DNA from 3 places in the Siminovitchia fortis genome. Region 2 is predicted to be linked to each of the others. Evidence: riboswitches for the same ligand, from Rfam matches in the RefSeq annotation. Region 2 holds a riboswitch; each other region holds the start of a gene.
The links. Region 2 has a riboswitch for cyclic di-GMP ahead of FS666_RS00230 (anti-repressor SinI family protein). Riboswitches for the same ligand answer to the same signal wherever they lie in the genome.
Positions count from the first base shown of each region.

Region 1: another riboswitch for cyclic di-GMP. It lies ahead of FS666_RS09820 (VanW family protein); the one in region 2 lies ahead of FS666_RS00230 (anti-repressor SinI family protein).
Region 3: another riboswitch for cyclic di-GMP. It lies ahead of FS666_RS02625 (EAL domain-containing protein); the one in region 2 lies ahead of FS666_RS00230 (anti-repressor SinI family protein).

Region 1 is NZ_VEKZ01000024.1:31,166-37,431, forward strand. Features, by position in the region: gene FS666_RS09800 (N-acetylmuramoyl-L-alanine amidase family protein) at 1-62, shown strand, start outside; gene speB (agmatinase) at 179-1,144, opposite strand; gene FS666_RS09810 (sigma-54 interaction domain-containing protein) at 1,473-2,867, opposite strand; gene FS666_RS09815 (hypothetical protein) at 3,088-3,942, shown strand; cyclic di-GMP riboswitch class II at 4,135-4,219, shown strand; gene FS666_RS09820 (VanW family protein) at 4,312-5,736, shown strand; gene FS666_RS09825 (GspE/PulE family protein) at 5,741-6,266, shown strand, end outside.
Region 2 is NZ_VEKZ01000001.1:37,228-43,493, reverse strand. Features, by position in the region: gene FS666_RS00255 (helix-turn-helix domain-containing protein) at 1-319, opposite strand, end outside; gene FS666_RS00250 (CalY family protein) at 557-1,147, shown strand; gene FS666_RS00245 (hypothetical protein) at 1,298-2,029, shown strand; gene sipW (signal peptidase I SipW) at 2,026-2,589, shown strand; gene FS666_RS00235 (helix-turn-helix domain-containing protein) at 2,714-3,034, opposite strand; gene FS666_RS00230 (anti-repressor SinI family protein) at 3,127-3,252, opposite strand; cyclic di-GMP riboswitch class I at 3,282-3,368, opposite strand; gene FS666_RS00225 (aldo/keto reductase) at 3,604-4,524, opposite strand; gene mciZ (Z-ring formation inhibitor MciZ) at 4,748-4,882, opposite strand; gene FS666_RS00215 (NUDIX domain-containing protein) at 4,953-5,510, shown strand; gene FS666_RS00210 (endonuclease Q family protein) at 5,503-6,266, shown strand, end outside.
Region 3 is NZ_VEKZ01000004.1:57,375-63,640, reverse strand. Features, by position in the region: gene FS666_RS02640 (methyl-accepting chemotaxis protein) at 1-1,330, opposite strand, end outside; gene FS666_RS02635 (globin-coupled sensor protein) at 1,502-2,809, opposite strand; gene FS666_RS02630 (hypothetical protein) at 3,037-3,375, opposite strand; gene FS666_RS02625 (EAL domain-containing protein) at 3,379-4,143, opposite strand; cyclic di-GMP riboswitch class I at 4,217-4,300, opposite strand; gene nfsA (oxygen-insensitive NADPH nitroreductase) at 4,455-5,186, opposite strand; gene FS666_RS02615 (EamA family transporter) at 5,250-6,158, opposite strand.

The DNA of each region.
Region 1 (6,266 bases), on a different contig from region 2:
ATTCATACCAGGAACTTGTTTCAAACAGCATTTATAATGGATTGGAATCTTATTTTGAATAAAAAACGAGGCGGACTCCCCGCCTCGTTTTTTACATTTCTTCGGTGTCGATATTCAACTTTTCTCCCGGATTCGTTGCAAGGGAAGCTACAATCATGACGACAAAGCTTGCCGGAAGTTAATTCCGGGAGTTCTCCTTCTCCTGCTGCCGCCTTTTTTTCAGGGCAATGAGTGTAATCATTTCATAAATAACTGCCGATGCCAGCACAGCAGTGATTTCGTTGGCATCATAAGCCGGAAGCACTTCCACCAGGTCAAATCCGACAACATCGAGCCCGTCCAGTCCACGGACGTATTCCAGTGCCTCGTAGCTTGTCGGACCTCCGACTTCAGGCGTACCTGTACCAGGCGCAAAGGCCGGGTCAACGAAATCGATGTCATAAGTGACGAATACCGGGCGGTCCTTCACGCGTTCATGGATTCTTTTCATGACGTTTTCGAAACCGATTTGGCGGACTTCCTTCATCGGAATGACTTCAAAGCCAAGATCTCTTGCATCCTCGATGTCTCCTGGTCCGTAAAGCGGTCCTCTCATGCCGACCTGGATGGAATGCTCCATATCGAGGAGCCCCTCCTCGGCTGCACGCCTGAACGGGGTTCCGTGCATATATTTTTCGCCGTAGTAATGCTCCCAAGTGTCGCCATGGGAATCAAAATGGACGAGCGCGATTTTGCCGTATCTTTTATGGAAAGCACGAAGGTTGCCCAATGTGATCGAATGGTCTCCCCCCATAATGACAGGGATGACATTTTTCTCAAGCAGCGGCGTCAGTCCTTCGACCATGCTTTCATAAGTGCGGAGCGCATTTCCCGGAATGACGTTGATATCCCCGTAGTCGACCCCTGAGCAATATTCGAATATATCAATATCCATATCCGGATTGTAGGGACGGAGAAGGACGGAAAAATCACGAATATGCTGGGGGCCGAACCGCTGTCCTGTCCGGTTGGATGCTGCCGTGTCAAAAGGAACGCCAAGTACAGCGAAATCTATATCGTCAGTCGTTCTGACCTGCTCTAATCTCATAAAAGTCCTGTTTCCTACGAAACGGGGAGATTGTGATGAGTCTTTCGGTTTATACATATAATATTCCTCCTAAAATCCATTCTGCAGATGTTTCTGTTTTTATACGAAGCAAAAAACGTGCCAACTATAAAATCCTATTCCTTTTGTTCCTTTTGGATTTTCTAAGAAAAGCGCAAGGCGCGCAGCCTTAGGCGTAAAGCTAGACTACGCTTCCGAAGGCGTAGTTTGCCTTCATCAGCGATTGGCTTAATCCTTGCGCCGATGGCGCCTGAAGCTGGACATATCACATCATCATTCCGTATAGAAACTTTCTTAAACAGCGAGAAAAAAATCCGCATTTGCATCAACAAACGGATTATTGATGCAAATGCGGATTGTGATTCGGTTATGAATTAATTCCGTATTTTTGAAGCTTCCTGACAACGCTCGACTGGCTGATCCCGAGATAGTCAGCCATTTCATACGTAGTTTTATATTGTCTGTATGCCCTTTTCAGCCAACGGATTTCCACGTTTTGGATTGCTTCCTGGAGATTTTCCGCCTGCTCGGGGATCTCTTCTGCTTCCTGTTCATCAGCAACTGAACGGGCCTCCTTCGTATGAAACGGAAGGGCGCTTGGATAAATGATCCGATTTTCTGTCGTAATCACGAGGCGCTCCATTAAATTTTCCAGTTCCCTGACGTTTCCCGGCCAGCTATAGTCGAGCATTTCATGGATCGTCGTCGCATGAAGCACTTTATCCGTTCCGTATTTTTCATTGAACATCCCAAGAAAATACTCGCATAACTGCAGCAGGTCATCCTTCCGCTCCCTTAAAGGAGGAACGGTAATCGGCACAACATTCAGCCGGTAAAAAAGATCTTCGCGGAATGTCCCTTCCTTCACCATCTCTGCCAGATCCCTGTTCGTAGAAGCGATGATTCGAAAATCGATCTGTTTGGGCTGCGTCCCGCCAACCCTTGTCATTTTTTTCTCCTGAATCACTTTCAGCAGCTTGGCCTGAAGGTTTAACGGCAGCTCTCCCACTTCGTCCAGAAACAACGTCCCTTTATTGGCCAGCTCTATGAGGCCTGGTTTCCCTTCCCTGTTCGCCCCTGTAAAAGCACCTTTCTCATATCCGAACATTTCGGATTCAAAAAGCGATTCCGGAATAGCGCCGCAGTTTACTTCAATAAAAGCTTCCTTGCTCCGATTGCTTTTTTCATGAATAGCCCTTGCAAAAACATTTTTCCCGACTCCGGATTCCCCCAGAAACATAACGGTCGCATCAGACGGAGCCACCCTTTGAATAAGCTGCCAGACATTATTCATCTCCTTGCTTTTTAGCACAATGCCATCTGTATGCTGTTCCTTATCCCGTAACTCCTGGATTTCCGACTGATAATATTCCATCTTTGCCCGCAGTTCTTCGTAATCTTCTTTGATCTGCCTGAGCTCGGTCAGATCATGGGAAAAGCTGATGACCCTTATCATTTCGCCGCTTTCGTCAAACACGGGCAGGGCGGTTGCCATGACGGAGCGGCCCGTCAGCGTATGCTGCATGACTTGGACTTCTTTTTTCTCCTGAAGCACCCTTTTGGTGACTGAAGGTGAAAAAACCTCCATCTTTTCCAGTTCGTCCACCGTCTTACCAATTAACTCTTCATTTTTCATTCCGTAAATGAATTGACAGTTGGGACTGCTCCTCAACACTTTCCCCTGCCCATCCGTGATCACAATATTATCGTTAGATGCTTCAAGAATTGCCCTTAATTCCAGCTCACGAATGTCTTCTTCCATCTTTTATTATCACTCCCTGCACCAGGGGGCCTGTCCCCCTATCCCTGCAGTCATTTTATCACGAGAGATTTGAATAGTGAAAATGTAGGGGCATATCCGACTTTCTTACTAAGGTGTCGGCAGCCTTTTTCTTTGGGTTCAACAGGAAAAACGGACTATTTTTTATTGTTCAGAAACCTTTTATCCAGTAAACCGTAATTTTTACAAAGGAGGTTTACATATGGCTGCTTCTGATTTGCAAAATGACAAAATGGGTTTCGGATGTATGACGTCGATTTTGGCGGTCTTCGCTTCCATCATTTTTTTCATAAAAGGCTATGCATGGATAGGATGGCTTTGCATAATCCCTACCCTCTTCCTCAATCTCATATCTTTTCTCAAATATTCTAAAGGCATCAAAAGAAATAGAGAAGAACTTTCGAAACAACTGGAAAATCTGAAACCGAAAACCGGCAACTTCAAAGCGGGGCAGACATTCATCTCATCCAACCAATTGACGAAAATCGCCGTGGACGAACAGGCAAAACGGATTTGTATATGGGCGCCTGAAAATCCGGATACTTCAGCAGCCCTGGCGGGAATGGCATATGAAGCATTTGAATACGATTACTCTGATATTTTGGCGGTGGAAATGTCAGAAGACGGGGTATCCTTAGGAACCAAATCAAGCCAATCCCAAACAGCCCGTTCCCTATTGGAGGGCTTTATTTCCAAGGCAGACGGCACATTCATCGGCGGTGCGCAGCCGGCTGAAAAAAAGAAAAAGAATGTGGACTCATTGGACTTGACGATCATTGTAAACAGTCCGGCCCGCCCTCTGCATACAATCAACTTTTTTACATTTATAAGCGAAGGCAGTCAGCCTCCGCTGAAAAAAGGCTCCCCGGCCTATCGGGAACATATCAATAGGCTGAGACACTGGTATATGCTGCTAAGCTTTGTTATGCAAGAATCAACCGAGGAGGATAAGCCGGTGCATGAAACTGTGCTAAACGATATCCTTCCTGATATAGATACTTTATCCGCGATGGATGAATTGCTGGAGGAAAGCAAGCGAAGGCAGCAAGGAGGATAAAATTGACGTTTAAATTGCCGGCAGCTGAACATTCGCCGGCAATTTTATATGTTCCCAGGCATAGGAAAGAGGTATTCGGGCGATTTTGACAAATTCATGTAATCGCCTGTTATTTTCTTGAAAATTTTCAAGGAAAATGTTGACAGCTATGACAAAAGTCAGTAATCTAAACTTAAGTGAATAAGACGAAATTCCTATGAAGGAAGCAATGAAGTACGGCCTCATATATGGGCACCTGGGCCGTATGGAGCAAGTGGTGCAACCGGCCTTTCCGAATCTATTTGGAGAGGCTTTTTTTTATTACAATTTTCTACAATTTTAACTTATAATGAGGTAAATAATGGTAATTGCAGAAGGGCGGTCCGCCATATGTCGAAAAATATATGCAAATACATGTTGATCCTGTCATTGTTGGCATGGCTGCTGCCGCCTGAAATGGCAAAAGCGGCAGGCACCCTGCCCAAGGAAGGAACAATCGCCGGTATCGCTGTAGGCGGCCTTTCATATGAAAAAGCTTATGAGAAAGTGCAGTTGGAAGTGGACGCCTGGCTGACAGAGGCACCGATCCAGGCAGAAGGCACCGATGAAGCCATTTCGATCCCGAGGGACACTTTTCTTTTCGATATTGATAGAACGTTCGATGAATTGGAACAACAGGCAAAGCGCCCATGGTACCTTTTTTTCCTGAAGTCCAAGCCTATCCAGATTCCTCTCCATGTTCAAATAAGCGAAAATCATCAAATTGAATGGCCGGACTATACTGATGCCGATGCAACATTGCAAAAAGCAAAAGAGGCAGCTGCCAATCTTGGCGACCAGCCCGTAACCATCATTTATAAGGAAGAATCGGAGCTGCCAAAGGGAAAAGTGGCCGAAACAACCTTCCAGATTCCGGATATCTCCCATGTGGAAATCGAGCAGATGGCAGATAAGATTGACGGACAGATCGTTGAACCGGATTCACAATTTTCATTCATCTCTTCCGTACTGGAAGAAGTTCGCCCGACAGTTTCGCAGGAAGGCGCCAGCTTTTTCGCTACAGCCTTGTATGCTGCAATTTTAAAAACAAATATGGATATTATTGAGCGGCATTCACAAAGGAGCATTCCTTCATACTCTGAAGCCGGCATCGAAGCTGCTGCAGATCTCACGGCAAAAAAAGATTTCATTATATATAATCCAAACTTTCATTCTTATACATTCTCAGCAGAAGTAAAAGAAAACAAGCTTCATATATCTGTAAGCTCTGTAATGAAAGATACAAGCTACGGGTACCAGGTGGAGAACAAAAGCGAAGTGAAGCCACGGACATTGTACCGCTTCAGCTATAAGCTTGCACCTGGACAGCGCGTCCCTATGGAGTCCGGTCAAAAAGGAATGCAAGTTGAAGTTTACCGTATAAGTTCGGTAAATGGGACTGTTCAGGAAAAAACACTGATCAGCCGGGACTTCTACCCTCCCACCCCGACTATTTTTCTAGTGTCTTCACAGGAGCCGCCTGAAGTGATAGAAGAGTTATTGGAAGAAAATGAAGAAAGTTCAGACGAAATCAATAACGGCGGTGAAGACGCGGAGCAGAATGCGGGCACCCAGAGCGGAACTCAAACAAATTTGGAAGAGTTACAGAATATGGTAGATCTCTTGAATAAAACTTGCCGGCACTTGGAAGACGAATCAGAACAAAAATTATGTGAGAAAGTCTTCCTGAACAGCGACCTGGTCAAAGGCGGCAAAATGACAGATAGCGGACAGGCGGACGGCAAAACAACGGATACATCAGAAGATAAACAATGAGGTGATGGCTGTGTCGAGAAAACGGCTGGGGGATTTACTTGTAGAGTCAGGATTGATAACAGAACAGCAGCTGGAAACGACGCTGCGCCGCAAATCACCGGAGGAAAAGCTCGGGGACGCTCTCTTACAGGAAGGGCATATCACCGAGCAGCAGCTGGCTGAAACGCTTGAGCGGCAGCTCGGAATACCGAGGATCAACCTTTACCAATATCCGATGGATCCCGAAGTAATCCAGCTCATTCCAAGGGATCTGGCCAAACGCCATCAGGTCATGCCGATCCGAAAAGAAAATCACAAGCTGTTTGTCGCAATGGCCGACCCGATGGATTACTTTGCCATCGAAGAGCTGCGCATGGCGACCGGTTACCAAATCATTCCTGCATTGGCAACGAAAGAAGAGCTTCAGAGGACCATTTCCAAGCATTATGATTTGCAGGAATCACTCGATGAGGCGCTGAGCGGATATACAGTGGAAGAAACACTGGATGAAACCGGCATTACGGACGAAGATTCCCCTGTCGTCCGCCTTG
Region 2 (6,266 bases):
TGTGGCGGTTTTTAAATTGAATGAACTCATAATATTCCAGAAAATCCTCTTTTTTCATCCCGGCGTGTATTGCTTTTTGTACCAGTAATTTCCATTCATTATCCAGTTTGATTTCTTTTTGGATACTTTCCTGCAAAAGCTGTTCAACTGTAACTCCGAGAGGGCGGGCAATTTTGGAGAGAACTTGAAGTGAAGGATTTTTTTGCATGTCCCGTTCTATGTAGCTTAAATAAGACTTTGATATGCCGGCCTTTTCTGCAAGTTTGGAAAGCGAGTATCCCTGCTGTTCTCTAAGTTCTTTAATATGCAGCCCGATCACATAACATTACCACCTTTCAATCGTTATGTTCATTATAAGGAACAAAATGTTCTTAATAAAGTCGAGAAATAGTAAGAAAGAAGGAGAAAACGGTTGCATTTGTGAGATTTTAGTTCTTAATTAAGAATAAACGGCGAAATTTGAAGTTTTTATAATCAGGTCATTTGAACTATAATCAAACCAACCATTCGTTATAAAGAACGAAAGGAAAAACAAAAAGGGAAAGAGGAGATTGGTATGAGTATTAAAAAAAAGTTGGGTATGGGAGTAGCATCGGCGGCATTGGGGATCGCACTTGTGGGGGGAGGAACGTTCGCGTATTTTAGTGATGTAGAAGCGACCAATAATACATTTGCAGCAGGAACGCTGGATTTGGCAGTAAATCCAACAACAATTATTGATGTAAGCAATCTTAAACCAGGGGATTGGATGCCAAGAACATTCAAACTTGAAAACAATGGCTCCTTGGATATTTCAAAAGTTCTGATTGAAACAGATTACACTGTAGAAGGAACTGATGAAGATTTTGGCAAGCATATCAAGGTTAACTTCCTCAGAAACGAAGACAAAAGTGGAGTTCTTCTCCCTAGCAATGTAATTGTAAGTAAGACTTTGTATGAATTAAAAACTATGAGTCCAGACGCTGTTAAAAACTTAAGTCACAGTATTTTTGCTGAAAAGAGCGGGCTTAAAGCAGGAACTAATGATAAATTGGCGGTCCAGTTTGAGTTCGTTGATAATGGACAGGACCAAAACGAGTTCCAAGGAGCTTCCTTACAGCTAAAATGGACATTTACTGCAGAGCAAACAAAAGGTGAAAAGAGGTAACAAATAAAAGGCGGGCACTCCCGCCTTTCTCTATATAATTTATAGGCACGAGCATGGGAGGTGGACTCCATTAGGAAATCACGTTTAAGAACACACGGCAAAAGAAACAAAAAATTGAGAAGTGCTGGAAAGGCCGGAGCGTTTTGGTATATGTCCGTGTTTGCTGCTGCCACTTTCGTTTCACCTACTTTGGCAGAGTTCACAGATTCGAAGGAGATAGCAGGAGAGATCCGGGCAGGGACGTGGCCGGTTCCGTGGATACAGACAGATGTCAGCTTAACAGTTGGGGATAAAGAGATTGAGAGTTGTGACCCAGTTGAACTGAAAGCGAAGTTTACGAATCAAGGAAAATATAGAACGGAAAAGGGATCTTGGATAATGATCGATGAATCAGAAGGCCCGCATGAGGTGAAAGAATTAAAGCCTGGAGAAAGTGTATTGCTGACATATAAGGCCGGTGAGCCCGGAATTTATACATTCAAGGTATATCAGGAAGGAAAACATCCAAGTGAATTTCTAAAGAAAGTCACCGTGGCATGTGAAAAGCCGGAAGAACATAAGGAAGAAGAGAGCGAACAAGAGCTCCAAGAGAAAGCAAATGAGGATAATACCAACGTAGAAGAAAAGCAACCACCAAAACCTGAAAACGATGAGAAAAAAGATAAAGAGCCGTCACAACCAATTGAGCCGGTGCAACCGGCAGAAAAGCCGCAACCCCCTGCTGACAATGACAATAAGCCTCAGGAGACAGAGCCGGCACCTGAATCGAAGCCAACTGCTCCTGCTGCGGAACCTAAGCCGGAATCACAACCGGAACCCGAACCGCCTGCGGTTAAGGAAGCGCCTGTAAATTCCAATTCAGTAAAGGATGAAGAAGAATGAAATTAGTTTGGAAGATTATCAGTAATACGATCAGCGCTGTATTGTTCCTTATTTTTATCCTTATGGTCTTTTTAGTCATATCATCAAAAGCCTCAGGCGGAGAGCCTCAATTTCTTGGCTATCAATTGAAATCCGTCCTGTCAGGCTCGATGGAGCCGGGAATCAAAACAGGTTCGGTTATTGCAGTTAAGCCCGGAGGAGATATGACCCGCTTTAAGGAAGGGGACGTCATCACCTTCATGCAAGATGAGAATACACTGGTCACTCACAGAGTAGTGGAAGTGGATAAAAGCGGAAAGCATGTCATGTATACAACGAAAGGCGATAATAACAACGCTGCAGACATGGAGCCTGTACTTTCCGAAAATGTCGTCGCAGAATATACGGGAATCACTGTTCCATATGTCGGTTACTTCGTCAGTTTTGCCCAGTCAAAAGAGGGGAGTGCACTGCTTCTTATCCTTCCGGGACTTCTGCTTTTGGGCTACTCAGGTTTTACAATCTGGAGTGCCATCAGACAATTGGAGCCCAAAGAAAAAACGGTCAATAAAACGACATAGGCGAATAAAAAAAAACGCTGCCAAGACGGCCAGCGTTTTATATTTATGAGCAATTATCGATGAACTGCGCTCACCATTTTTCACAAAAATAAAAACGCCCAGACGAATCATCGCCACGGAACGTTTATTTGTTCTTCATTTTCCATTTATTGAATTCCAAAAACTCGCGGAATTCATCTTTTGAGATGCCTGAAGACATTGCTTCGCGAACCAGCTCTTCCCAATCGTGGTCCAATTCGATTTCACCTGTTTCCCCGTGAAGGAGAACATGGACGGGAACATCGAGCACAGATGAAAGTTTTTCCAGTATTTGAATGGACGGATTGGACTGGATATTGCGCTCAATCGAACTCAAATAGGATTTGGCAATACCCGCTCTTTCAGCCAATTCGGATAATGATAATTTTTTTTGAAGCCGATAATCTTTTATTCGTTGACCTATCATCTACACAGTCACCTACTCTTTACACATTATAACACATAATAAAAGATTATGAATAGCGCAAAATTCCCGATTGGCGAATTTCTTATTATGTATTATTGGCGTTCTCTAAAAAATTCCTTGATCTCCCTGGGACTGATTCCTGTACCTAGCGCAAATAATATAAGCTCTACCCATTCCTTGTCCAGCTTTTCCTGTTTCGTTACGACTGATTTTTTCATTGTTACCTCCCATAAATACACAATTGTATTCGGGTAACCCAGCCGCCATAGTCAAATTGACCTTAGGCCTGTGGCTTTGCGTCTCTGACTTTCGAACAGATTTGCCTTTTTCGCTAAGTGTTTATCTTAGTATAAGCGTTTCTAAAGTCATAGTCCTGAAAAAAATGTCGTCGTCGAAGAGCGGCGAAACGAGCCAAATCCTTGTCATATTAACGAAAAAGCTGTCGAGCTGATCCTAAATATTTCCGGTAAAAGAAATTCTAATTCCATATTACCATGATACTGGAATAACCGGGCAAAATATATGCAGAAGTATCAGAAAAAAGTTAAAAGTTTGACGAACAATTATTTTCAACGATGGGCTGTATATCGGCTTTCCTTGGCGGCCAGTTGTAAAAATGCCAATTCTTCTTTTGATAAGGCAGGAGAATTGACCGCCCGTGCATTGTCTTTTACTTGCTCAACTGTACTTGCGCCTGCCACAACAGCCGCAACTGCCTGATTTGCCAAATTGAACTGAAGCGCCAATTCATTCAGGGTCCTGGCATGTAAAAGTTTGGCTTGAATGCTCTCTATCAGTTCCTTAATCTCATTTGAAGAGTAATCCAGATATTCCGTGCCTTCCCATTGATCTTCTTTCATTCCCAGCATCTTATCGCTTAATAAGCCTTTTGCCACAGATCCTCTTGTGACAACGCTTATTCCACTTTCCGAAAGCATCGGCATAATTTCTTCCGGACGCCGGTCCAGAAGGCTGTATTGCATCATAACGCTAACAATGGAAGAACGGGCTGCGTATTCCCGGATGACATTTGGCCTGATGGAGGATATTCCGTAATGGCGAATCAGGCCTTCGGACTTCAATTCTTCAAAAGCTTCGATGGTGTCATCGATCGGGTCATCAATGGTCCCGCCGTGCAGCTGGTATAGGTCGATATAATCTGTGCCAAGCCGCTTGAGACTCTTTTTCACCGCTTCTTTTATATATTTTTTAGAAGGATCCCAGCTCCATCCGTCTTTCTTTTCTGTCCAGCGGTTCCCGACCTTTGTGGCAATGACCACTTGGTCCCGTAACGGCCCGAGGGATTTTCCCACTATTTCTTCATTTACGCCGAAATCGTATAAATCGGCGGTATCAAAATAGTTGACGCCTTCATCCAGTGCCGTTTTTATGATTTTTTCGGCCTTGGCGGAATCTGTTCCAAGTGACATGCAGCCAAGCCCCATTTCTGATACAAATAAGTCTGATTTCCCAAGCCTGCGTTTTTCCATTCATATCCCGCCTTTCTCAAAAGCTAAAGAAAGTATAAAATTTTACCGAATTTTCTCTTCAAACAAGATTAACGTAATGTCCAGCTTCAGGCGCCATCCGAGGTCATAAGCCAATCGCTGATGAAGGCAAACTACGCCTTCTTCAGCGCTCGTCTAGCTTTGCGCCGATAGACGGGCGCCTTGCGCTTTTCTTAATTGTCTATTTTATCTAAAGACGGCTCCATTATTCAATTATTGTGCAGGACTCCAGCCAATCTTTTACCAGCTTATGCTGTTTTGCATATTTTCGAAGCAGAGCTTGGATTTCCCATGCTTTTCCAGACAAAATAATTCGGTCTTCACCAATATTCACTCTCATCATGATCCCTCCCTGATGTATGGTAAAATGTATGATTACCAGCTAATGAAATAGAACGAAGGAGCTGAACATGGTGAAGAAGTTTGAGGAAAAAACAGTAAGCACGGAAACAATTTTTGAAGGGAAAATCATCAGCGTACAAGTGGATGAAGTGGAACTTCCAAACGGGAAGCTGTCAAAACGTGAAATTGTCCGCCATCCCGGCGCTGTTGCCCTGATTGCATTGACGGATGAAAATAAAATCGTCATGGTGGAACAATATAGAAAACCACTGGAAAGATCATTGCTTGAAATTCCTGCCGGGAAATTGGAGCCGGGGGAAAAACCGGCGGCTACAGCGGAAAGGGAGCTCGAGGAGGAAACCGGTTATCGTGCCGGTAAAATGGAATATATCTCCTCTTTTTATACGTCTCCCGGTTTTGCCGATGAAATCATTCACCTCTATTTGGCGACCGGGCTGGAAAAGGTGGAAAATCCGGCGGATGGCGATGAAGATGAATTTGTTGAACTGTTTGAACTTACGCTTGAAGAAGCGCTTGAGTGTATGAGAAATGAACGGATCTATGATGCCAAAACCTTGTTTGCCGTTCAATATTTACAGTTGATGGAGAAGATATGGTATGAATGAGTATTTTGTAGACCTGCATATTCATATAGGCAGGACTTTTACGGGAAAGCCCGTAAAAATCACCGCAGCTAAAACCCTGACACTGACCAATATCCTGCAAACAGCCAAGTTTCCCAAAGGGCTGGACATTGTTGGAGTCATCGATTGCCATTCTCCGGAAGTGATTGCAGAAATGGAACAGCTCCGTGAAAAGGGCCGTTTAATTGAAATGGAAGAAGGAGGTTTCCGGTTTGAGAATGAAGTGACATTGATTCCCGGCACTGAAATGGAAGTCCTTGATGAGAACTGCAATGGTCCGATTCATCTGCTGGCCTATTTCCCAGGCTTCAAACAGCTGAAGGAATTTTCCCGCTGGCTGTCACCGCGTGTTACGAACCTGCAGCTCAGTACACAGCGGGTATATGAAAAAGCTGTCAATATTCAAGAGAAAGTAAAGTCATTGGAGGGCCTGTTCATCCCCGCCCATGTTTTCACTCCGTTCAAAAGCCTGTACGGAAAGGGAGTAAAGCAATCGTTGAAAGAGGTTCTGGATCCGGAGTTAATAGACGGCGTGGAACTTGGTCTAAGCTCCAATACGATGATGGCTGACCGGATCGGGGAGCTGCACGGATTTACTTTTGTTTCTAACTCCGATGCGCATTCATTGCCCAAGATGGCCAGGGAATATCAAAAAATGACTCTTGAAGCACCAACTTTCAGCGCAGTCAAAAAAGCATTGCATGGTATGGATGGGAATTCAATTGACGAAAATTACGG
Region 3 (6,266 bases), on a different contig from region 2:
CAACCGATTTGACACTCAGTAAAGTGGCCTCTTGCATTTCTTTAATAATGGATGAAATCTGCTTCGTCGCCTCACCGCTTCGCTCAGCCAGCTTCCGGACCTCGTCTGCAACTACCGCAAATCCCCTGCCCTGCTCACCTGCACGGGCCGCTTCGATGGCTGCATTCAAGGCAAGAAGATTTGTCTGATCCGCAATATCATCGATCACTTCAATGATTTCCCCAATTCTGTTGGAATCTTCCTCCAAACGGGACATCTGCTCACTGACAAGATTGGCCCCTTCCACTGAAGACAGGACCACTTTTTCCCCTTCTTGGGCAATTTCAATCGTTTGATTCGCAAGTTCTGCCGCCTGTTCTGTATTCTGTGCAATCGCATTGATTGCCCCCGATAATTCCCGGAACAGCTCGTTCATGGTCTGTGCCGATGTTGCCTGGTTGGCACTGGCGCTCGCAATCTCTTCGGTGCTGGCCGAAACCTGTTCAGAAGAAGCCGAAAGATTTTCCGCGGCGTTTAAAATATTTTTGATCATCCCTTTAAAATTATCTATCATATGGTTGACGGATTGGGCGAGTATGCCAACTTCATCCTTCGTTTGAATATGAGCCTTTTCAGTCAAATCACCTTCAGCCACTTTCTCCATCAGTTCTGCCATCTCATTGAGAGGGCGGGCAATGATCTTGGTGAGGAAAAGACCGAGGGCGATACAAATCCCCAGTGTCAGAATGACGATGGCAATCATGATTTTCATAGTGGTGGTGTACTTATTTTCAGAGTTGTGATACTCATCTTCCGAAATGGACATATCTACGTCCCAGATCTCTTTAAGATATGTAGTTAAGCGATCATGATATCCATTCAACTCAGCATCAAGTTTTTGAAAGCTGCTGCGGTCTTTTTTAACTTGTTGGACCGCTTGGTCATAAACTTTGTTATATGATTCAAAATCCGACATGAATCTGTTATAAAATTCCTGTGCCTCCTGCTGTGCCTCGATACTTTCAGTTTCATAGGAATCTGTATAAATCTTAATATTTTTTGCAACATCTTCCCTGATTTTCTTTATTTCTTCTACCTTTGTATCAATTGCAGCATCAGAGTCAGCCAATGCGACGTCACGCCAGCCAATCCTTAACTGCAGGAGTTCATTTTGGGCATTAGCCATATTTTCCATAGGCTTTAATGCAGCAGTATACATCTCCGCAGCGATTATATTGATTTTTTTCATACTGTTCATTGCATAGATACTTACCGCTGCAAGGATCATGGCAATGACAATAAATGACGATAAAAGTTTAAATGAAGTTTTTCTATTGACAAACCAGCGCATTCTACAACACCCTTTACTTAAAATTCTTCCATTTCCTCACTTGGGAGGCTGTCATTTTATGATGTCTTCTCGATTCCTTTTAAGCCGATCCATAAAAAAACCCCCAGGAGGGGTAAAAATAATTTGATTGTGAATTCTGATTCAATCCGATTAATTCCGTACCTCTATAATCTAGGCCATTGCCGCTTCGTTCAATTGTTCAGCCGATGACGTCACAATAGCTGAAGCATTTTCAATTTCATTCATAACCGCAACGAGCTGGTCCATTTGTTCCTGCACTTTCATATTTGTCATGCTGTTTTGCTGGATGGACCGGGTAATATTTTGAAAAGCCTCATGCGTATGCTCAGAAGTGGCGATGCCGGACATCAACGCTTCTTCCACATGCTTCAGCGACTTTATCACCTGTTCTTTATATAGATTGGAATTGGAAATCAGTTCATGAATTTGCGAAATGGAATTTTTCGTTTGTTCAGCAAGGCTTTGCACTTCCTGGGAAAGTACAGCAAAACCCCTTCCGTGTTCTCCGGCCCTTGCCGCTTCAATAGCGGAATTCAGCGCCAATATATTAGTCTGTTCGGCGATATCCTGAATAATGTGAATGACGCTGGAAATTTTATCGGAAGATTCACCCAGCCGGTGGATGCTTTCGATCATGTCCCTTGAATATTTATCCATCACGCTGATTTTATCCAACAATTCCCTCAGCTTGTTTTGGCCGTCATCTGCGTAATTTTTAGCCAAGATTGCCTGCTCACTGCTCTCGGTTGTCGTTTGGTTCACTTCCCGGATGTTAGTGCTCAACGTAACAACAGATGCCTGGGTCTGTTCGGCCAGGGCAACCAGTCCTTCACTGACAGAAGTCATTTTGTTTTTGAGATAGGCTTTCCCCTCTTCAAACTGCGCATTTAGTTTTTTCATATTTTCCCGCTCGTACGCTTCAAGGACGAGCTGCTGCTCCAGGCTTAATATTTTATTGACGGCGGAAAGGACAGCTTGAAGCTTTCTTCTGTCTTTTATATTTTTGAAGGTTAAATGAGTGATCGTATCGTGAATGCTTTGAAATGATCCCATATACCATGAAGGTTCCAACCCGATTACATAGTGGACCTTCGCAATTTTCAAACGCTTATTTATAAAACTTTGATCTATATTCCCATCGAACATCTCAGTAATATGGGCCCTTAATGTTTTTCTAAGCCGGTCGACAGTGGAATGATTGTCAATAATCGCTTTTAATTTATCAACCTTCATGACAATTGCATAGAAATCTTCAACAAGCCTGTCGATATTTGCTTCTACCAAAGGCTGGATGCTTTTGAGGAGCTTCAAATCTTTTTCAGTAAGTTGAATCATATTGATTTTATCCAATATAGAAGCATCTTCTATTTTAGTGCCCACTTTCGTATTTACGATTTCGTTATGGTTATTTTTCTCTTCCTTCTTCTTATTTGACTTGCCCAGTCCAAACAAACTCATGTTTCGTCCTCCTCTTAGCCGGTTGCGTTTTCAAAAATATTTTTTCATTTAATAGGCCTAATATCCCGGGGTCATGTACGATTCTTTATCTACAACTTTATGTATCGGCTGATTTTTGATGATCTTTACAGAGAATGATGAATACGTCTTTTTTCTAAATAGTAAAAAAGCCATAGATAGAAATCCCAACGCATTTGGACCGGCACTATTCCGGAGGAAGAGAACTCTTACAGGTTTATCCAGAAATTGTAGTTTTGCAATGATACATCAAGCTTTAACTCTTTATTGATTCTTTTATTATTTCGCAGATAAAGTGTAAAAATTTTAATGTCACTTACTGCCTGGGCAAAAGAGATCAGTCTAAAATGCATTGATTGATGATACTTAAGATACTGAACCAACATTTCTTCTTTTAAAAAAACGAGATAATAAATGTCGGTATGTTCAAGCAGAAAATGAAATATCCTCTTTAGCGAATCATATTCTGAACAGTCAACTGGAATCTTCTTAAATGGGAATTGCGATGACAGTATATCATATCTGTCATATTCTTTAATTGCTGACATCTGTTACTCCTTATTACTGTTGTTCCGTTGATCTACTAAAATAGGAGAGTTGAATTCAGAGTTGCATAACAAAGCAGGCTTTCCGAGAAAGTAGCCTTGGGCAATCGAAATCCCCAATGCTTTTGCCGCTTGGAGTTCCTCCTCCGTTTCCACCCCCTCTAAAATTAGCCCGCTCTTTGTTTTTTCACAATAATTTTTAAAAACTGAGATGAACTCCTGCTTTCCTTGGGACATATGTAAATCTTGGGCGAAGTATCGATCAAGTTTCAGATAATCGGGCTCCAATTCAATGATGGATTCAACGTTTGAATAACCTGTCCCGATATCATCTATCGCTATTAAAAATCCATCCTGCCTAAGTTCAGATATCCGCTGTTTAAAGTCAAGCAGATCTTCGATAACCTCGGATTCAGATATCTCCAGGACTATTCGTTGTTTTTTCAAATTGGTACCGGCCATCATTCTGTTGAGAAAAGCAGGGAAGCTTGGATTTAAAATAGTCGACGGGAAGGCATTTAAAAACAAGCATTCGTATTCTCCCGATGGACGTACCTCATTGAAGCTGAAAACAGCTTTTTGGATGGAACGTGAATCCAATTCATATAACTGATTTTCTTTTTTGGCCATTTGGAAAGTTAATTCGGGATTTGGATATGTCTTAGCTCTTAACAGCGCCTCATACCCAACCTTTCTACTGTTTTCCAAATCGTAAATCGGTTGAAAAAAATGATAGAACTGTTCGGTTTGGATAAAACGTTTAAAAGACAAACTTCATACCCCCTTTCCCAATACGAAAAGGCGGGCCCAGGAAAAAAGGGCCCACCTTTAGTGTCCAATTTCCTTTGGTAACTCGGCCACCATAGCAAATAGCCTTAGGCCCGTAGCTTTGCGTCCTTATTTTTCAATAAGTTTGCCTTTATCTGGAAAACAATGCAATGATTACAAATGTTATTATAACAAAATACGACAAAATTCCTACCCTTTTGACAAAATTATATGAATTTGCGCCTATAAATTTACACAGAATACAATTTTGCAGCCAAAAAAATCCCGGCCCAAAATAGACCGGGGCTTTCGAACTATTCATTTTTCAGAAATCCTTTTGATTGCAGGAAATTTAGCATAAAGGTCCTGCGCGGCTCAGACAGGAAAGCTGCCATGACGTCCGTCCACCCATTGCTTTTACTGTTGGCGGAACGGTTGCGGTAATACTCTTCCATGACCGAATTATACTCTTTAAGAATTTTATCGTATTTGTTTTCGTCATATGTATCTTTATGCAAAATCGCTTCAATCGGCAAGCGCGGCTTCACTTCATTTTTTTCAGCAGGAACCCCTACTGTCATGCCGAACAAAGGGATGACAAGATCAGGCAGTTCCAACAGCTCACTGATTGGCTCCGGGTTATTCCGGACACCCCCGATATAACAGATGCCATATCCCTTCGATTCAGCAGCCACAACAAAGTTTTGGGCAAACAATGCAGTATCAATTACTGCAACCAGAAAGTTTTCCGCTGTGCCGCCCAAAATCTTTTTTCCATGAATGGCAGCCGCATGTCCAAGCCTTCTTAAATCAGCACAAAAAACAAGTGCCAATGCGGCCGAATCATATTGTTTCCGGTTCTTTGACAGCTCTGCCAGCTTGTCTCTTTTAACCGGATCCTTCACCTGTATAACGGAATACGCCTGAGCAAAGTTGGAGCTGGCCGCATGCTGGGCAGCATGGAGCATCTTGTGAAACGTTTCATCTGAAATTGGCTCATCCTTATACTTCCGGACTGAAGCGTGCGATGTTAACAAATCCAGCATAATATCTTCCTTTCACATCATTCATTTTTATCATCATATCAAATAAACAAAGGCATTCAACAATCATCCGCCTTCCGCCGTCCCCAATAATATGATTCCCAGCATGACGATTGCTATCATGATATATTGGCGCCATGTCAGGACTTCTTTTAAGAACAAACGGGATAAAAGCACTGAAAAAATTCCATGTGCAGCAATAAGCGGTGCCGCAATGATTGCATTGCCAGCCATTGCGAATACATAAAAGAATTGACCAATCGTTTCCAGTATGGCAGCCAATCCTTTATCATGTTCTTTGAAAATGACGAATGATTCCTTCTTGATTATTTTAACGTAAAAATATGAAATGACTGCTGCAATAAGGAAGGTGAATTCATACGCCAACAAAGCTGAATCTTCACTGATAAGCTTTAATTCATCCAAATAGATCCCATCCGCAAATGTCCCTAGTCCATCAATCAAGCTGTATAGGATCGGGAATGTAATCGCCAGTACACCAATTTGATATTTTCGTTCAATCACTTCATTGCTCGCTTGTAAAGCAGCCGTTTCAGCCTGCTTATCAAAAACGGCAAGTCCTATTACACCGGCTGTAACGGCGACAATTCCCGAAATTTCTATGAAACTCATTTCCCGCGGAAAAAATAAAAATAATAAAACTGCACTGACAGCACCCGAAGAGTTTTGAACCGGGGCGGCAATTGACAATTCTATATACCTTAGTCCGATATAGCCAATGGTCATCGACAAAATATACATGGCCGAAACCGGAAAGTATCTGATCATATCAAAAGGGTCAAAGCTGACTCCTTTAATCAGCATATACAGAATGGCATGAATTCCCATTACAAATCCAACCATTGTTACAATTTTAAGATGGCTGAACCTGTCATTGCTGTCGGAACCTTTTTTGTAAAAAAGATTTGCTGCTCCCCAGGACACAGCTGTTAGTATAGAAAAAATAAACCACATAATGTCTTTGATCTCACCTGTTTTCGCAAATTTATCAAAACATTTACTACCTTACCCCAAAATAAAAATATAATCAATCCTTTATAAATAGCAAAAGAGTTTCTGCGT